One region of the Stutzerimonas sp. C6.4V genome, then DNA from elsewhere that is predicted to be linked to it. Evidence: predicted binding sites of a transcription regulator. Region 1 holds the regulator's gene; the other holds the start of a gene.
The links. The regulator FliA, encoded in region 1, starts transcription of late flagellar genes. The targets are predictions, from matches to a motif close to CTAAAGTTTNNNNNNNNNNNGCCGNTAA.

Region 1 (8,020 bases):
ACCGTCTTCGGCTTCCTTGACGCGGATGCTGCATAGCTTGTCCAGCCGTTCGGCGAAGGCCTTGGTAAAGGCGGCAGGCATGTGCTGGACAAGCACGATGGGCGCCGGAAAGCTGGCGGGCAGCTGAGTCAGCACGCGCTGGAGCGCCACAGGCCCGCCAGTCGAAGTACCGATGGCAACCAGCCGATACGACTTGCGACGCGGTGCCGGCAACGCGGGTGCGGGCGCATGCGCCGTCGCATGGGTTTGCGTACTACGCGACGTTGCCGGGGAAGCCGCTGTCGGACTGACGCTGCGAGGGGCCGGAGCGCCAGTATGTGACGCAGCGGAAGGATAACTGCTGTAACGACGGTTGCTGCGCGAAATGCTGTTGATCTTTTCGCAAAGCAACTGTTTGACCTTGTCCGGGTTGCGTGAAATATCTTCGAAATTCTTCGGCAGGAAATCCACCGCGCCGGCGTCAAGAGCATCCAGCGTGACACGAGCGCCTTCGTGGGTGAGCGATGAGAACATAAGGACCGGGGTCGGACAACGCTGCATGATCTGACGGACGGCGGTGATACCGTCCATCATCGGCATTTCGTAATCCATGGTGATGACGTCGGGCTTGAGCGCCATTGCCTGGTCGATCGCCTCACGGCCATTGGTAGCAGTACCGATCACCTGGATATTCGGGTCGGACGAAAGAATTTCCGAAACGCGGCGACGAAAGAAGCCCGAATCATCCACTACCAGGACCTTGACTGCCATAAAACACTCCTAGCGGCAGCAATCCCAAACAGGACCGCTGCCCAGCTGATCAGACCCGGCGCGCGTAACGCTTGAGCATGCTCGGAACATCGAGGATCAGGGCGATGCGCCCGTCACCGGTGATGGTTGCACCGGACATACCCGGGGTGCCCTGAAGCATCTTGCCCAACGGCTTGATCACCACCTCTTCCTGACCGACCAGCTGATCGACGACGAAGCCGATGCTCTGGTTGCCGACGCTGAGGATAACGACGTGGCCCTCGCGCTGTTCCTCTTGGGCGGCGCCCCGAACCAGCCAGCGCTTGAGGTAGAACAGGGGGAGCACCTTGTCGCGCACGACCACCACTTCCTGCCCATCGACCACGTTGGTTCGCGACAGGTCGAGGTGGAAGATTTCGTTCACGCTGACCAAGGGGAAGGCAAACGCCTGGTTGCCCAGCATGACCATCAGGGTCGGCATGATAGCCAGCGTCAGCGGGACCTTGATGACCACCCGCGACCCCTGCCCCTTGCTGGAGAAGACGTTGACGGTGCCATTCAGCTGGGAAATCTTGGTCTTCACCACGTCCATGCCGACGCCGCGCCCAGAGACATCGGAGATCTCGGATTTGGTTGAGAAACCCGGCGCAAAAATCAGGTTGTAGCATTCCAGATCGCTCAGGCGATCGGCCGCGTCCCTTTCCAGCATCCCTTTCTCAACGGCTTTGGCACGCAGAACATTGGCATCCATGCCCTTACCATCGTCGGTGATCTGCAACAGGATGTGATCGCCTTCCTGCTCGGCTGACAAGACTACGCGGCCAGTGCGCGGCTTGCCTGCCGCCTCGCGCTCCTCGGGGGTTTCGATGCCATGGTCGACCGAGTTGCGCACCAGGTGCACCAACGGGTCGGCCAGCGCTTCGACAAGATTCTTGTCGAGGTCGGTCTCTTCGCCCACCAGCTCGAGGTTGATCTCCTTCTTCAGGCTGCGCGCCAGATCCCGGACCAGCCGGGGGAAGCGACCAAACACCTTCTTGATAGGCTGCATGCGCGTTTTCATCACCGCGCTCTGCAAGTCGGCCGTCACTACGTCGAGGTTGGATACCGCCTTGGCCATGGCCTCGTCGCCACTGTTGGAGCCCAGGCGCACCAGACGGTTACGCACCAGCACCAGCTCACCGACCATGTTCATGATTTCGTCGAGCCGTGCGGTGTCGACCCTTACGGTGGTTTCCGCTTCAGCTGCATGTTTTTCCGGGGCAGCGGCGGGCTTGGGAGGTTCTGACCTCGCCGGTGCTGCAGCCGGCTTGCTGGCCGGTGTCGCGGCTGGCTTTGCCGAAGCGATGTTCTGGGCTGCCGGAGAAGCGGCCGGCTTGTTGACGGGGGCGGTGACAGCGACTGCAGCCGCGGCCTCCGGCTCGAACTTGCCCTTGCCGTGAAGCTGGTCCAGCAGCGCTTCGAATTCATCGTCGGTGATCTCATCACCGCTGACCGCCGCAGGGCCAGCTCCGACGGCGGGCTCGGCAGCGGGGCCAGCAACCGGCTCGGAAAACTGTCCAGTGCCATGCAACTGGTCGAGCAATGCCTCGAATTCTTCGTCGGTAATTTCATCGCTGGGCGCAGGCGCAGCGGCTGCAGGCGCTGCCTCGGTCACCGGGGTTGCAACGAACTGCCCCTTGCCGTGCAACTGGTCCAGCAGCGATTCGAACTCGTCATCAGTGATTTCGTCGCCGCCGTCGCCAACAGCAGGGCTTACCGCAGCGGCATTGTCGAGCGCACCGAGAAACTGTTCGAATTCATTGTCGGCGGTGGCCAACTCGGGCTCGGGCATGACAACAGCAACGTCAGGCACGGCAACAGGCGCATCCGCACCGGCCGGCTCAGCCAGACGCGCCAGCGCTGCGAGCAGTTCAGGCGAAGCCGGAGTGACCTCAGTGCGCTCACGCACCTGGCTGAACATTTCATTGACGGCGTCCAGCGCCTGCAGCACGACATCCATCAATTCCGAGTCGACGCGTCGTTCACCCTTGCGCAGGATGTCGAAGACGTTTTCAGCGATGTGACAGCACTCGACCAGCTCGTGCAACTGGAGGAAACCGGCACCGCCCTTTACCGTGTGGAAACCGCGAAAAATCGCATTGAGCAACGCGGCGTCGTCGGGGCTGCTCTCCAGCTCCACCAGTTGCTCTGACAATAGTTCGAGAATCTCGCCGGCCTCAACCAGGAAGTCCTGGAGGATTTCTTCATCGGCGTCGAAGCTCATATTCACCTTCCCCTAAAAGCCCAGGCTTGAAAGCAGATCATCGACATCGTCCTGCCCGGATACGACATCCTCACGTATATCGGCATGCATCTGCGGACCTTCACCGTTGGAAGTCGCTTTTTCCTGTTTTTTCTTTTCCTGCTCGGCGAGCAGCTCTGCATGATCGTGCTTTATGCCGGCCACACGGTCGACTTGGCCGGCCATCAGCACCAGATTCAGCAGGTTGCTTTCAAGCTCGGTTATCAGACGGGTCACCCGCTTGATCACCTGGCCGGTGAGATCCTGGAAGTCTTGGGCCAGCATGATTTCGCTGAGATTCTGCGAGAGCTGGCTGCCGTCGTTCATGGTCCGCTGGAGGAATTGGTCAATGCGTTTGACCAGGTCGCGGAACTGTTCGGCGTTCATGTCACGACGCATGAAGCGCTGCCAGTCGGCCGTCAGGCTTTGCGCTTCGTAGCTTACGTAGTTGACCAGCGGCGCTGACTCCTCGACCAGATCCATGGTGCGGTTTGCCGCTTTCTCGGTCATTTCCACCACATAGGACAGCCGGTCGGTGGCGTCTGTGATCGGTGATGGGTCTCCACCAGCGGCACAGGTATCCATCTCCAGCTTGACGATGGCGTTGTGCAGTTCGCGGGTGAGCTTTCCGACTTCATGATAGAGACCCAGATTGCGGGCCTGATTAAGCTCGTTGAACATCTGCGCAGCGTCGTCGAAGCGGCCTTGCTGCAGGCTTTCAATCAGTTGGGGTGCATGGGCCTTCAGAGTCGCTTCGAACTCTGCAAGGCTTTGGTCTGTTTGCGTCATAGTGCCCTCGCGGCGTTACTTCAGCCGTTGACGCGCTCGAAAATCTTTTCGATTTTCTCTTTGAGCACTTGAGCCGTGAATGGCTTGACCACATAGCCGTTTACGCCTGCCTGTGCTGCCTCGATGATCTGGTCGCGCTTGGCTTCGGCAGTCACCATCAATACCGGCAGATGCTTCAGACGATCATCGGCACGCACTGCGCGCAACAGATCGATGCCACTCATGCCGGGCATGTTCCAGTCGGTGACGAGAAAGTCGAAACTGCCACTCTTGAGCATCGGCAGCGCGGTAGTACCGTCATCGGCCTCGGCCGTGTTGGTAAAGCCCAGATCACGCAAGAGATTCTTGATGATCCGTCTCATTGTCGAGAAGTCGTCGACGATGAGAATCTTCATGTTCTTGTCCAAGTACACCTCCGTAAATCCCGAAATCCCCAGCGCCCGCTCACGGTTCATGGCGGGCTCCGTGAATGAAGCTCGTAAAAAGCGGCCTCGAAATGCGTTATGCAAACCGGCTGCTAGCGGGCACGCCACTCGCCGAGGCGAGCTCGCAGACGCGCCGCGCACTGGCTGTGCAGCTGGCTCACCCGCGATTCGCTGACGCCCAGAACCTGGCCGATCTCCTTCAAGTTCAACTCTTCGTCGTAGTACAGCGAAAGCACCAGTTTTTCACGCTCCGGCAGGTTCGATATCGCATCGGCCAGGGCTTGCTGAAAACGCTCGTCCTCGAGATCACGAGACGGTTCCGGATGTGCACTGGCGGCTTCCTCGCCGAACTCCCCGTGCTCGCCCTCCGTCAGCAGGTCATCAAAGCTAAACAGGCGGCTGCCCAGGGTGTCGCCCAGAATGCCGTAGTACTCATCGAGACTCAATTTAAGTTCGGCCGCAACTTCATGATCTTTAGCGTCGCGACCGGTTTTGGCTTCAATTGTGCGAATCGCCTCGCTGACCATGCGCGAGTTGCGGTGAACCGAGCGCGGCGCCCAGTCACCCTTGCGCACTTCGTCGAGCATCGCACCTCGAATGCGGATGCCTGCGTAGGTCTCGAAACTGGCGCCTTTGCCGGAATCGTACTTCTTGGACGCCTCGAGCAGACCGATCATGCCCGCCTGCATCAGGTCATCGACCTGCACGCTCGCCGGCAAGCGCGCCAGGAGGTGGTAGGCGATGCGCTTGACCAACGGCGCGTACTGATCGATGAGCTGGTATTGAGCGTCTTTAGCCTGAGCTTTGCTGTAATACATACCGAGTCCAGCCGCTATTGTTCGTTAGGCTCTGAGGCGGGCCTGACCAGGCGCTCCACAAAAAATTCCAGATGACCACGCGGCGTTGCCGGTAGCGGCCAGGTATCGACCTTCTGTGCAATTGCCTTGAAGGCCAGTGAAGACTTCGCTCGCGGATAGGCCTCGTACACGGCGCGCTGCTTCTGCACGGCCTTTCGAACCGCCTCGTCGTAGGGGATCGCGCCGACGTACTGCAGCGCCACGTCCAGGAAACGCTCCGTCACCTTGGTCAATTTGGCGAACAGGTTACGGCCTTCCTGGGGCGCATGGGCCATGTTGGCCAGAACCCGGAAGCGGCTGATGCCATAGTCTCGATTGAGTAGCTTGATCAGCGCGTAGGCATCGGTGATCGAGGTCGGCTCATCGGTCACCACCAGCAGCACTTCCTGCGCGGCGCGGACGAAACTCACCACGCCGTCGCCGATACCGGCCGCCGTGTCAATGATCAGGACGTCGACATCGCTGCCAATGTCGCTGAATGCCTGGATCAGCCCCGAGTGCTGCAGGGTCGACAGCTGGACCATGCTTTGCGTACCGGAAGCGGCCGGAACGATGCGCACGCCGCCCGGCCCCTGAATCAGCACATCGCGAAGATCGCATTCGCCGGAAATGACGTCGGCCAGCGTGCGCTTGGTCGTCAGACCAAGGAGTACGTCGACATTGGCCAGCCCCAGGTCAGCATCGAGCAGAACCACCCGCCGCCCGAGATCGGCCAAAGCCAGCGCCAGATTGACCGACACGTTGGTCTTGCCGACGCCACCCTTGCCGCCGGTCACCGCAATCACCTGTACGGGATGCATACCCATGTTTACACGCCTATATCTTGCTGGGGCCCGGAGGCCATCGATGCGTTCAGCGTGAACGCGTCATCTTTGTCTGTGTGAAAGGCCGGTGCGTTCATCCGACCTTCCGTGAACCGTTGTAGAGCTCGGAAAACATGTCAGCCATCGCCTCCTCGCTGGGCGCCTCCTCTGATTGCAGACTCACCGCCCGACTCACGAGCTGGTGGCTGCGAGGAAGGTGCAGGTCATCAGGGATGCGCGGGCCATCAGCGAGGTAGGCTATCGGCATATGCTGGCTGATCGTGAGCCCAAGGACATCTCCAAGGCTACCGGCCTCATCCAGTTTAGTCAGAATACAACCAGCCAGCCCACAACGCCGGTAGTTGTGCCACGCAGCCTTGAGCACCTGGCTCTGGCTGGTCGCGGCCAGCACCAGGTAATTCTTCGATTTGATACCCCGGTCAGCCAGTGCTTCGAGTTGCTTGCGCATCATCGGGTCGCCTGCCGGCAGACCGGCCGTGTCGATGAGAATCAGGCGTTTGCGGGCCACCGACTCGAGGGTCTTGCTCAACGGCTGGCCGGGATCGATCTGGAGGACCGGCACATTGAGGATACGACCGAGGGTCTTGAGCTGCTCCTGCGCACCGATGCGGTAATTATCCATACTTGCCAGGGCAATGCTTTGCGGCCCGTGCTTGAGCACATAGCGTGCCGCCAGCTTGGACAGGGTGGTGGTTTTTCCGGCACCCGCCGGACCGACCAGAGCAATGATGCCGCCCGCTTCCAGCGGCTCGGCCTCCGTAACCTTGATGGCATGTGCCAGATGCGCCAGCAGCATCCGCCACGCCTGTCGCGGCTCGGCGACACCGGCTACCTTTTCGAGCAGGGCACGCGACAGATCGGCAGGCAGCCCGATGCGCTGCAGGCGGCGCCAGAGACCCGCCTGCTGAGGGCGGCGGCTCTGCTCCTGTCCCCAGGCAATCGAGCCGAGCTGCATTTCGATCAACTCACGCAGCCCTTGCAGTTCTGACTGCATGGCCTCCATCGCCCGCGAATCCGTCGCGGTAGCAGTAGCAGGTGCTGGCCGAGCCGCGGCGGCAGGTTTCTCATCAAGCAATTGACGGTCCTGAACGGCCTGTGGACGCGGTGCGCTGAGCTCGGCATGGGCTGTGGCGATGCGCGCCTGAGTCTTGCGCAATTCGCTCTCAAGGGCCGGATTCGGCTGCTTTGGCACCGTCTCCATCGGGTAATCAAGCACAGCAGTCAACTCGACGCCGCCAGCGACACGGCGGTTTCCCGTGATCACGGCATCGGCGCCCAGTTCGTCGCGGATCATTTTCATGGCGATCCGCATATCGGCTGCGAAGAAACGTTTGACCTGCATGGCCTGTACCCTCGGTTAATTCTGACCCACCGTCGAAACGATGGTGACCTGCTTGTTATCCGGTATTTCCTGATAGGCCAGGACATGAATGTTCGGTACGGCCAGTCGGGCAAAGCGCGACAGCATCGCGCGAACCGGACCTGCCACCAGCAAAATCGCCGGCTTACCCATCATTTCTTGACGCTGTGCCGCATCCACCAGAGAACGTTGCAACTTTTCGGCCATTCCCGGCTCGAGGAGAATGCCATCTTCCGAGCCCTGTCCTGCCTTCTGAAGACTGTTGAGCAATATCTGTTCCAACCTAGGCTCAAGAGTGATGACAGGCAGCTGCGGCTCAAGCCCCACAACGTTTTGCACGATTGCACGGGACAAGGCCACACGAACCGCAGCGACCATCGCGGCGGGATCTTGACTCTTTGCGGCGACGTTAGCGATGGCCTCGGCGATGGTTCGGATGTCCCGCACCGGCACCTGCTCCTGCAGCAGCGCTTGCAACACCTTGAGCAGTGTCGACAGGGAAATCATGCCTGGCACCAGCTCTTCGGCAAGCTTGGGCGAGCTCTTGGCAAGCAGCTGCAGCAATTGCTGAACCTCTTCATGCCCCAGTAGCTCATGGGCGTGCTTGTACAACACCTGGTTGAGATGGGTGGCGACCACAGTGCTCGCGTCGACCACCGTGTAGCCGAGCGATTGCGCCTGGTCTCGCTGGCTGGCCTCGATCCACACGGCTTCCAGTCCAAAGGCCGGATCCTTGGCGGCAATGCCGTTGAGCG
Region 2 (8,020 bases), on a different contig from region 1:
GCTGTTGACTTGAACATGCATACGGCTACTCCTGAATGATGACGTACTAGAGGTTCGAGGCGCCGAAGTCGCCGAGGTTCAGCGGCTTCGTTAGCCAGCGTGCCCGGGCGTCCCGGCTAGCTGCGCAACTGTTCGCGCGGCACCCCCCTGGCAGCGTTGCCTGCCTGGGCTGTCTGGCCGCGATCAGCACGCCCACCCAGATACCAACCCACAGCACCCCAGACGGCAGCGCAGATCGCGCCGACGAGGCCTATCAGCCAGGCGCCCTGACCAAGGGTGTCGAGCAGCGCCTTGGCCCAGCCACTCAGCGCATCGCCGCCGCGATAGACGACGGTGTCGATGAAATTCTTCGCTTTGTACTTGCTCTCGGCATCCAGCGGCGCGAAGAGCATTTCCCGGCCCGGGCGGACAAAGGCGTATTCACCGATACGGCGCACGATCATCACGGCGGCCAGCACGGCGAAGGTGGGCGCCAGCGCCAGGCCGACGAAGCCCAGACAGACCAGCGCCGGCACTGCAGCGAGCAGCACCCGTACGCCCAGCCGCTGAGCGATACGTCCGGTAATGAACAATTGCGACAGCAGCGCACCGGCCTGCACCACGAAATCGATGGCACCGAACACCCGCACCTGCTCGGCGCGGTCCGGAAACAGCCCGGCCACCAGTCGTGCCTGCTCGAAGTAGAGAAATGTGCTGGCGGTGGTCAGCAGCAGAACGAAGACGGCGATACCCAACAGGTAACCGGAGCGCAGCACCCGTGTCAGTCCGCTGAACGGATTGCCGGCGACCGGCCGCCGCGGGCTTTCCGCATGCTCGGCACCCGGTCGACCAGCACCCCGAACTTCGCGCCAAGCCATCAGGTAATGCTTGATTGCCACCGCAGCCGCCAGCAGCAGCGCGGCCAGCAGCATCAGGCCGAACTGCCCGAGCAGGCCCACCAGCAAGGCGCTCAGCGCCGGCCCAACCAGCCCGCCAACACTGGCGCCGGCGGCAATGAAGGCGAACAGGCGACGGGCCTGAGGCGCATCGAACACGTCGGCCATCAGGCTCCAGGCCACCGAGACCACGAACAGGTTGTAGACCGATATCCATACATAGAACACCCGTGCCAGCCAGACGCTGTCGCGCAGCATGAAGAACAGGCCGGCGAGCAACAGCAGGCTCAGGCAGAAGAAGCCGTACACCCAGTCGATGTAATGAATGCGGGCCACCCTTGAGTTGAGCCAGGCAAACAGGGGCACCGCCACCAGCATGGCAACGAAGGTCGCGGTGAACAGCCACTGCAGGTTGTCGACGCCACCCTGGATGCCCATGGACTCGCGAATCGGGCGCAGCATGAAGTAGCCGGCGAACAGGCAGAAAAACAGGCCGAAGCCGGCCAGCGCCGCGCGCAGTTCGCCGGGGCGGGCGTTGATCGTAGCTGCTGCGCGCGCAGCAAGCGGCATCATCAATCAGCCTCCATTGAAGGGGCCCCAACGGCACTCATTGAAAGGCTTCGACGATCATTTCTCGCTGGCGCGCATCCGGCAGCCGGCCCTGCCCGGCCATGATGTTGTCAGCCATATAGCGCGGATTGGAGGTGGCCGGTATCACCGTGGTCACCGCCGGCTCGGCAAGGATGAACTTGAGCAGCAGCTGTGCCCAGGAACTGGCATCGATATCCGCCGCCCAGCTCGGCAGTGGCTTGCCCTTGACCCGCGAGAGCAGGTTGCCGCGGGTAAAAGGCCGGTTGATCAGCGTGGCGATGCCGTTGTCGGCGCAATACGGCAGCAGCCGCTTTTCGGCGTTGCGCTCGCCCACCGAATAGTTGAACTGGACGAAGTCGACCGGCTCCCGCCTGAGCACCTGAAGCAGCCGGTCATGCGCCGATTCGACGTAGTGCGTCACACCGATATAGCGGACACGCCCCTCCTCCTTGAGCTCGCGCAGCAGGCCGAGCTGGGTGCTGGTGTCCTGCAGGTTGTGCACCTGGATCAGGTCGAGGGTGTCAGTCTGCAGCGCTTTGAAGCTCGCTTCGATCTGCGCCAGGCCGCGCTCGCGGCCAGTGGCCGATACCTTGGTAGCGAGGAAAACCCTTTCGCGCGCCTTGCCGCGCTGGACCAGCTCACCCACCACGCGGTCGGCGTTGCCATAGCTCGGTGCCGTGTCGATCACCCGAGCCCCGCCGTCGACAAGGACCCGCAAAACCTCGAGCAACGCCTGCATCTCGCTGTCATCCAGGCGGATGTCATGCGTTCGCGAGGTGCCCAGGCCGATCACGGGAAGCAGTTCCCCTGATGACGGAATCCTGCGCATTCGCAACGGCTCGGCCGCCCGGACAAGTGACGGCCATACGCTGCCAAGTGCAGCGATGGCGGCAAGCAGGGCGGAGCGATGGAGCAGTTGGCGGCGAGTCTGCATGAACGGGTCTCCGGGCGGTCGGCCATGTCGACACCTGAGTATGGTCGACACAGCCCGACTTACCGGCCAACTCGGCAACCAGAGCTTTTCCGATTGTGTCAGCGCTGCCGAGGGTCAGCGGCACAGACCCGCCGCCCGAGCCTCCATCAAAGGCCCTGCACGAACATGTTCAGACGCGGAAGCGCCCAACCAGCCCTGCCAGGTTCTGGGACAACTGGGACAGCTGTCGACTTGCCTGCATGCTCTCTGCCGAATTGGCTGCCGCATCGTTGGACAGGTCCCGGATGTCGGTGATGTTGCGTGCGATTTCCTCGGTAACGCTGCTTTGCTCTTCACAGGCCGTGGCGATCTGGGCCGCCATCTCGTTGATGCGTTGCACGGACTGCATGGTCTCGGCCAGCACCTGATCGACACCCGCGGCGCGCTCGACGCTGTCACGCGCCTTGCCGCTCCCGGCGTGCATTGCCTGCACGGCCTTGGCAACACCACTCTGCAGGCGCTCGATGCGCAGCTGGATGTCCTTGGTCGAATCCTGGGTGCGGGCTGCCAGGGCACGCACTTCATCGGCCACCACGGCGAAACCCCGTCCCTGCTCGCCCGCTCGCGCCGCCTCGATGGCTGCGTTGAGCGCCAGCAGGTTGGTCTGCTCGGCAATGCCCCGAATCACTTCAAGCACCGCGCCAATGCTGGCGGTCTCCTCGGCCAACGCCTCGATGGTCTGCGAGCTGCCCTCCACTTCCTGCGCCAACTGGCGAATCGACTCGATGGTGCTGCCGACCACCTCAGCGCCCCGGCGCGACTGGCGCTCGGCATCATGGGCCGCATCCGAGGCGCTCTGTGCATTGAGCGCAACTTCATTGTCTGCAGCGCTCATCTCGGTCGCCGCCGTACTGACCTGATCGACCGCGGCGTGCTCGCTGGTGATCAGCTGGTCATTGGTTGCCGCCAGCCCCGCCATGCTTCGGGCGGCGGCGTCGACTTCACCGGTCACCCGACCCACTTCGGCGATCAGCGGCTGCAGCTTGTCGAGGAAACGGTTGAAGGCATCGCCCAGCTGGCCCAACTCGTCAGCCGACTGCACCTCCAGGCGGGCCCGCAGGTCGCCGTCTCCCTCGGCGATCTGCTGCAGGCGATAGAGCAGGCGGCGCATCGGTCGCAGCACCATCAGCGGCAGGCCTAGCACCAGCAGCGCGCCCTGTTGACGGGCGGTTGCCGACCCTTCGGCGATGGCTGCCTGGCCTTCGGCGTTGGCAGCCTGCTCCTCGAGTTCACCGAGCTTGTCGATGGCATCACGCATGGCATCGAAACGCGCTTCGCTGTCTCCAAAACTCAGCGCGCTGGCCGCCTGTGGATCGAGGTCGATCTGATCGATCACCCGCTGGGACACCTCCGACCACTGCCGGAAGCCGCTGTTGAACTGCTCGACCAGCGCCAGTGCCTCGGCACCCGGCTGCATGGCCGCGTACTTTTGCACCCGGTCATAGGCCTGCTTGAGGTTTTCCGCATGACTGGCCTTCAGCGCCTGCACGTACTCACCGGCATCACTGTCAAGCAGGCTGCGCTCGGCAACGAAAGCCTGGTAGAGGTCCCGGTCGGCATTGACCAACAGGCCAATGGCGGGAAGGTGCCGTGTTGCCAACCGCTCCCCCGAATCGGCGACACGCTCGATGCCACGCATGCCTACGACGCCCATCAGCACCAGCAACAGGGCCAGCGCCGCAATGGGCAGGGTGATTTTCCAGCGGAATCCGAGATCGGTGAACAGGCGGGGCATGAGAGTGCTCCTGGCAGATATGACGCTGTTATCGGCAGCTATGTCCGCGGCATGAAGTCATTTGGTCGGTACCCATCCAACCGGTGATCGCTTAAGCGCATCGAACCAGACCCATCGCGACTCGAACTGGTGCGATGTCATTAAGACATGGTTACAGCTGCTTAAGGATGAGCACCAAGGTCGGATGGAAATCTTCTACGGAGCGGCTGCTGACTGTTACGGCCGGGCTACGTGCCTTCATCTGAGACTCAACCCGACCTCAATCGCCGGGTTCGTCTCGCCGCATCTGGATCTGACTCGGGTGGAGCGCAGTTGCCCGGCCTGACCGCGCGCTGAGGCTCTTTGCCGATGGCTAGCGCGTCAGCTGCGCGCGAACCTCGGCGTAGGGATAGGCCTCCAGCGAAGCGAAGCCGGGGAGCTGGCGGGCCTTGAGCTTGGTGAACACCGGCACGCTGATGCCACACAGAAAGCGCGTCATGCACTCGGCGCTCGGCGCCCCGCCCTTGAGCTGCGTGTAGCGCTGGCTGAACTCGGCGCAGCGGGCGGCCAGGTCGATCTCGCCCAGCGGCACCAGTGCCGGCGGTTCCGGCAGTCTGGCGACCTGTCCGCGGCAGACCGAGCAATGCCCGCAGTGCTGCGGCGCCTGGCGGTCACCGAAGTAGGCCGCCAGCCGCTGACTCAAGCATTCGGCGGACTCGAACAGCGCCAGCATATTGTCGATGCGGGTGATTTCGCTGGCTTCGTGCCCCTTGAAATAGGCATGCAGCTCGCCACTCAGTGCTTCGGCGTCGAAGCGCTGATCGAGCAGCGCGTAGACCTCGGTCATCTGCTTGCTCTCCAGCTCGATCCAGCCCTTTTCCTGAAAGTACTCCAGCGCCTTAACCACCCGGGCGCGGTCGGCACCGTGCTGCCCATGGAGCGCGTCGAAATCCAGCGTGCACCAGGTCCGCGCCCGCGCCGAGCTGTGCACGATGGCTTCGACGAACCGTCGCCGCTCGCCTTCGAACTTCGCCACCAGCGCCTCGGGTTCGAGCAAGTACTTGAAGCGGTATTCGGCGAAGTAGGCAAAACGCGGTGCGATGATGCCGCGCAGCTCCAGCTGCACCAGCAGGGTTTTCAGCGGCAGCTGGCGGATGTTGCTCTGGTCCGACAGCTGGTTGAGCATCAGCTCCCACTGCCCGCCGGCGCCAGCCTGCAGCAGTTCGTCCAACACGCAGCGGATGCCCTCGCGTTCCGGCGTATCGCCGTAGACGAAGTTCTGCAACACGCTGAGGCTGTCGCGATTGGCCAGCACCAGGCAGTCCGATGGCTTGCCATCGCGGCCGGCACGGCCGATCTCCTGGCTGTAGTTCTCCACCGACTTGGGCAGGTCGTAGTGCACCACGTTGCGGATGTCCGACTTGTCGATGCCCATGCCAAAGGCGATGGTGGCGACGATGCAGTTCAGCTCGCCGGCCATGAAGCGCCGCTGGATCGCCTCACGCAGCTCGTGCGCCATGCCCGCGTGGTAGGCGCTGGCCGGGAAGCCGCGCTGCGCCAGGTGCTCGGCGACCTGCTCGGCGGTCTTCTGTTGGGTGACGTAGACGATGGTGGGCTGGCCGCTCTTGTCGCCCAGCCATTCCACCAGCCGGCGCTGCTTGCCCAAGCCGCTGACCGGCTCCACCAGCAGGTTGAGGTTGGGCCGGTAGAAGCCGGTGGTCACCACGTCATCCTCGGCAATCGCGAATTTGGCCTGCATATCGGCAATGACCGGTGGGGTGGCCGTGGCGGTCAGCAGCAGCACCTGGGGGATGTTGAATTGACGCTGGTAGTCGGGAAGCTTGAGATAATCCGGGCGGAAGTTGTGGCCCCATTCGGAGATGCAGTGTGCCTCGTCTACCACCAGCAGGGAGATCGGTACCTGGCTGATGAAATTGCGGAAACGCTCGTTCTTCAGCCGCTCCACCGAGATCATCAGGATCTTAAGCTCGCCGGACTTGGCGCGCGCCATGGTCTCGCCGGCCTGCTCACGGCTCTGCGCCGAGTCGATGCTCCCGGCAGCGATACCGTGCCGATGCAGAAAGGCCAGTTGATCCTGCATCAGCGCCAGCAACGGCGAGACCACCAGTGTCAGATGCGGCAGTAGCAGCGCCGGCAGCTGGTAGCACAGCGACTTGCCCGATCCGGTGGGGAAGATTGCCGCCGCCGAGCGCCCGGCCACCACGGCGCGGATGGCCTGCTCCTGACCGGGACGGAAGCCGTCATAGCCGAACGTCTGCTTGAGGGTCTGTTCGATCATGCTGAGTCACTCCTTTGACTGGAGGCCGGAGGGTAGCAAAAGGAGGGAGACGGTACTGCAAAGCGTCCGGCAAGTCCTGTCAGCTATCTGAAAGTTCGCGCGGGCCGAGAAAAAGCCACAGGGCAGACTGCAAACGAAGCGGCCAAACATTTCGCTCAATGGGAAGGATTGGATTCTGCAATTACCGTTAGCAGGCTATCTACTTCTACGATTGCAGGGCTCCTGAAAACAAGCATAAGCGCCGCCGGATCAGGTGATTCGCGACGCGAACAGGAACGGAACCTACTAATCAGAATCAGGAATTCCTGCCATGCGCGTTACCCTTGCAACTACTGCCTTGCTACTTTCTGCCGCGTCGCTTGCTCATGCCAACAGCGGCGAACCCGAGCCATACACCTACGGAAGCCGACTCGATATCGCCTCGGTGGTATCCATCAAGATCGAGCCGACGCCTTATTGCGAAGTGACAGACGCCGTCATGACCTATCGGGATTCTTCGGGAGAGCTGCACCAGCTCACCTACCGTACGCTTGCTGACAGCTGCAAGAATCAGAACTGAATAGCCCCAGTGCAATCGCCGATCTGTCTTCAGACAGACCGGCACGCTTCGTCAATTGCGCTAGAGCTTGCCGGGAACGGTCAGAACCGATCGCGGATGACCACTTCGTCGTACGGCAGCTTACCGATGCGCGGCTTGGGGTCGGCAGCTCGCTTGCCCACCGCGACCATCAGGGCAATGACATGGTTGTCGGGCAGGTTGATCAGCTTGGCCACGGCGTCGAAATCGAAGCCATCCATCGGGCAGGAGTCCAGGCCCTTGCCCCGGGCGGCGAGCATCAGCGTCTGCGCCATCAGCCCACAGCTGCGCATGGCCTCATCACGCTGCACCTGCGGCTTGTCGCGGTAGTAGTTGTCGATGGCGCCGGCCATGTAGTCCTGCACCTCGGCCGGTGCGCCTTCCCAGACGCGGCGGACGTTCTTTTCCCAGCTGTCGACCTGGGCACAGACCACCACCAGCATGGAGGCATCGGTCATTTGCGCCTGGTTCCAGCCCACCTCGCGGATCTGCGCACGCAGTTCCGGGTCGCTCACTTCGACGAAGCGCACATGCTGCAGGTTGAAGGCTGAAGGCGCGAGCAGAGCCAGCTGCAACAACTCGTCCTTCTCTTCGCGGCTGAGCTGAAAGCTGGCGTCGTAGGCCTTCACGGCACGGCGGGTCTGGATGGCTTCTTCGATCTGCATGGTGTGGCTCCATAGGGGTGTAAAGGTGGTCGCTATGCTATGCGTGGCCTTCCATCGAATCCATCCGCCTTGGCTGATCGAATCTATCGTGTGGCCCGATCGGTACCGGCACAGCGTCCGCAGATGCCGGTACCGTGGCCGATGGCTGCGATGCGACCTAGGTCAGCTTTGGCGCACAAGGCGATTCTGCCAGCAGGCAACGCCCGTCTCGCCTAGGGTCAGCGCCCACGAAAAAGCCGCCCGAAGGCGGCTTCCTATAGCTTGCGCTGAAGCTTACAGCTGCGGGCCGGCAGCCTTGATGGCGTCGGAGACGTCGAACTTCTTGA

Region 2: a site for FliA is predicted at 4,203-4,230, ahead of AC4LFW_RS19605 (methyl-accepting chemotaxis protein). Genes of this name have one in related genera too.

The regions. Positions count from the first base shown of each region.
Region 1 covers NZ_JBZUBM010000001.1:2,204,114-2,212,133, forward strand. Annotated here, with positions in the region: gene AC4LFW_RS10320 (protein-glutamate methylesterase/protein-glutamine glutaminase) at 1-750, opposite strand, end outside; gene AC4LFW_RS10325 (chemotaxis protein CheA) at 800-2,992, opposite strand; gene AC4LFW_RS10330 (protein phosphatase CheZ) at 3,005-3,799, opposite strand; gene AC4LFW_RS10335 (chemotaxis response regulator CheY) at 3,820-4,194, opposite strand; gene fliA (RNA polymerase sigma factor FliA) at 4,317-5,042, opposite strand; gene fleN (flagellar synthesis regulator FleN) at 5,057-5,887, opposite strand; gene flhF (flagellar biosynthesis GTPase FlhF) at 5,979-7,247, opposite strand; gene flhA (flagellar biosynthesis protein FlhA) at 7,263-8,020, opposite strand, start outside.
Region 2 covers NZ_JBZUBM010000002.1:808,567-816,586, reverse strand. Annotated here, with positions in the region: gene AC4LFW_RS19620 (HPF/RaiA family ribosome-associated protein) at 1-21, opposite strand, end outside; gene AC4LFW_RS19615 (NTP/NDP exchange transporter) at 117-1,445, opposite strand; gene AC4LFW_RS19610 (aldo/keto reductase) at 1,483-2,400, opposite strand; gene AC4LFW_RS19605 (methyl-accepting chemotaxis protein) at 2,570-4,174, opposite strand; gene AC4LFW_RS19600 (RecQ family ATP-dependent DNA helicase) at 4,527-6,452, opposite strand; gene AC4LFW_RS19595 (DUF2790 domain-containing protein) at 6,763-7,011, shown strand; gene AC4LFW_RS19590 (nitroreductase family protein) at 7,092-7,694, opposite strand; gene AC4LFW_RS19585 (phosphoenolpyruvate carboxykinase) at 7,968-8,020, opposite strand, start outside.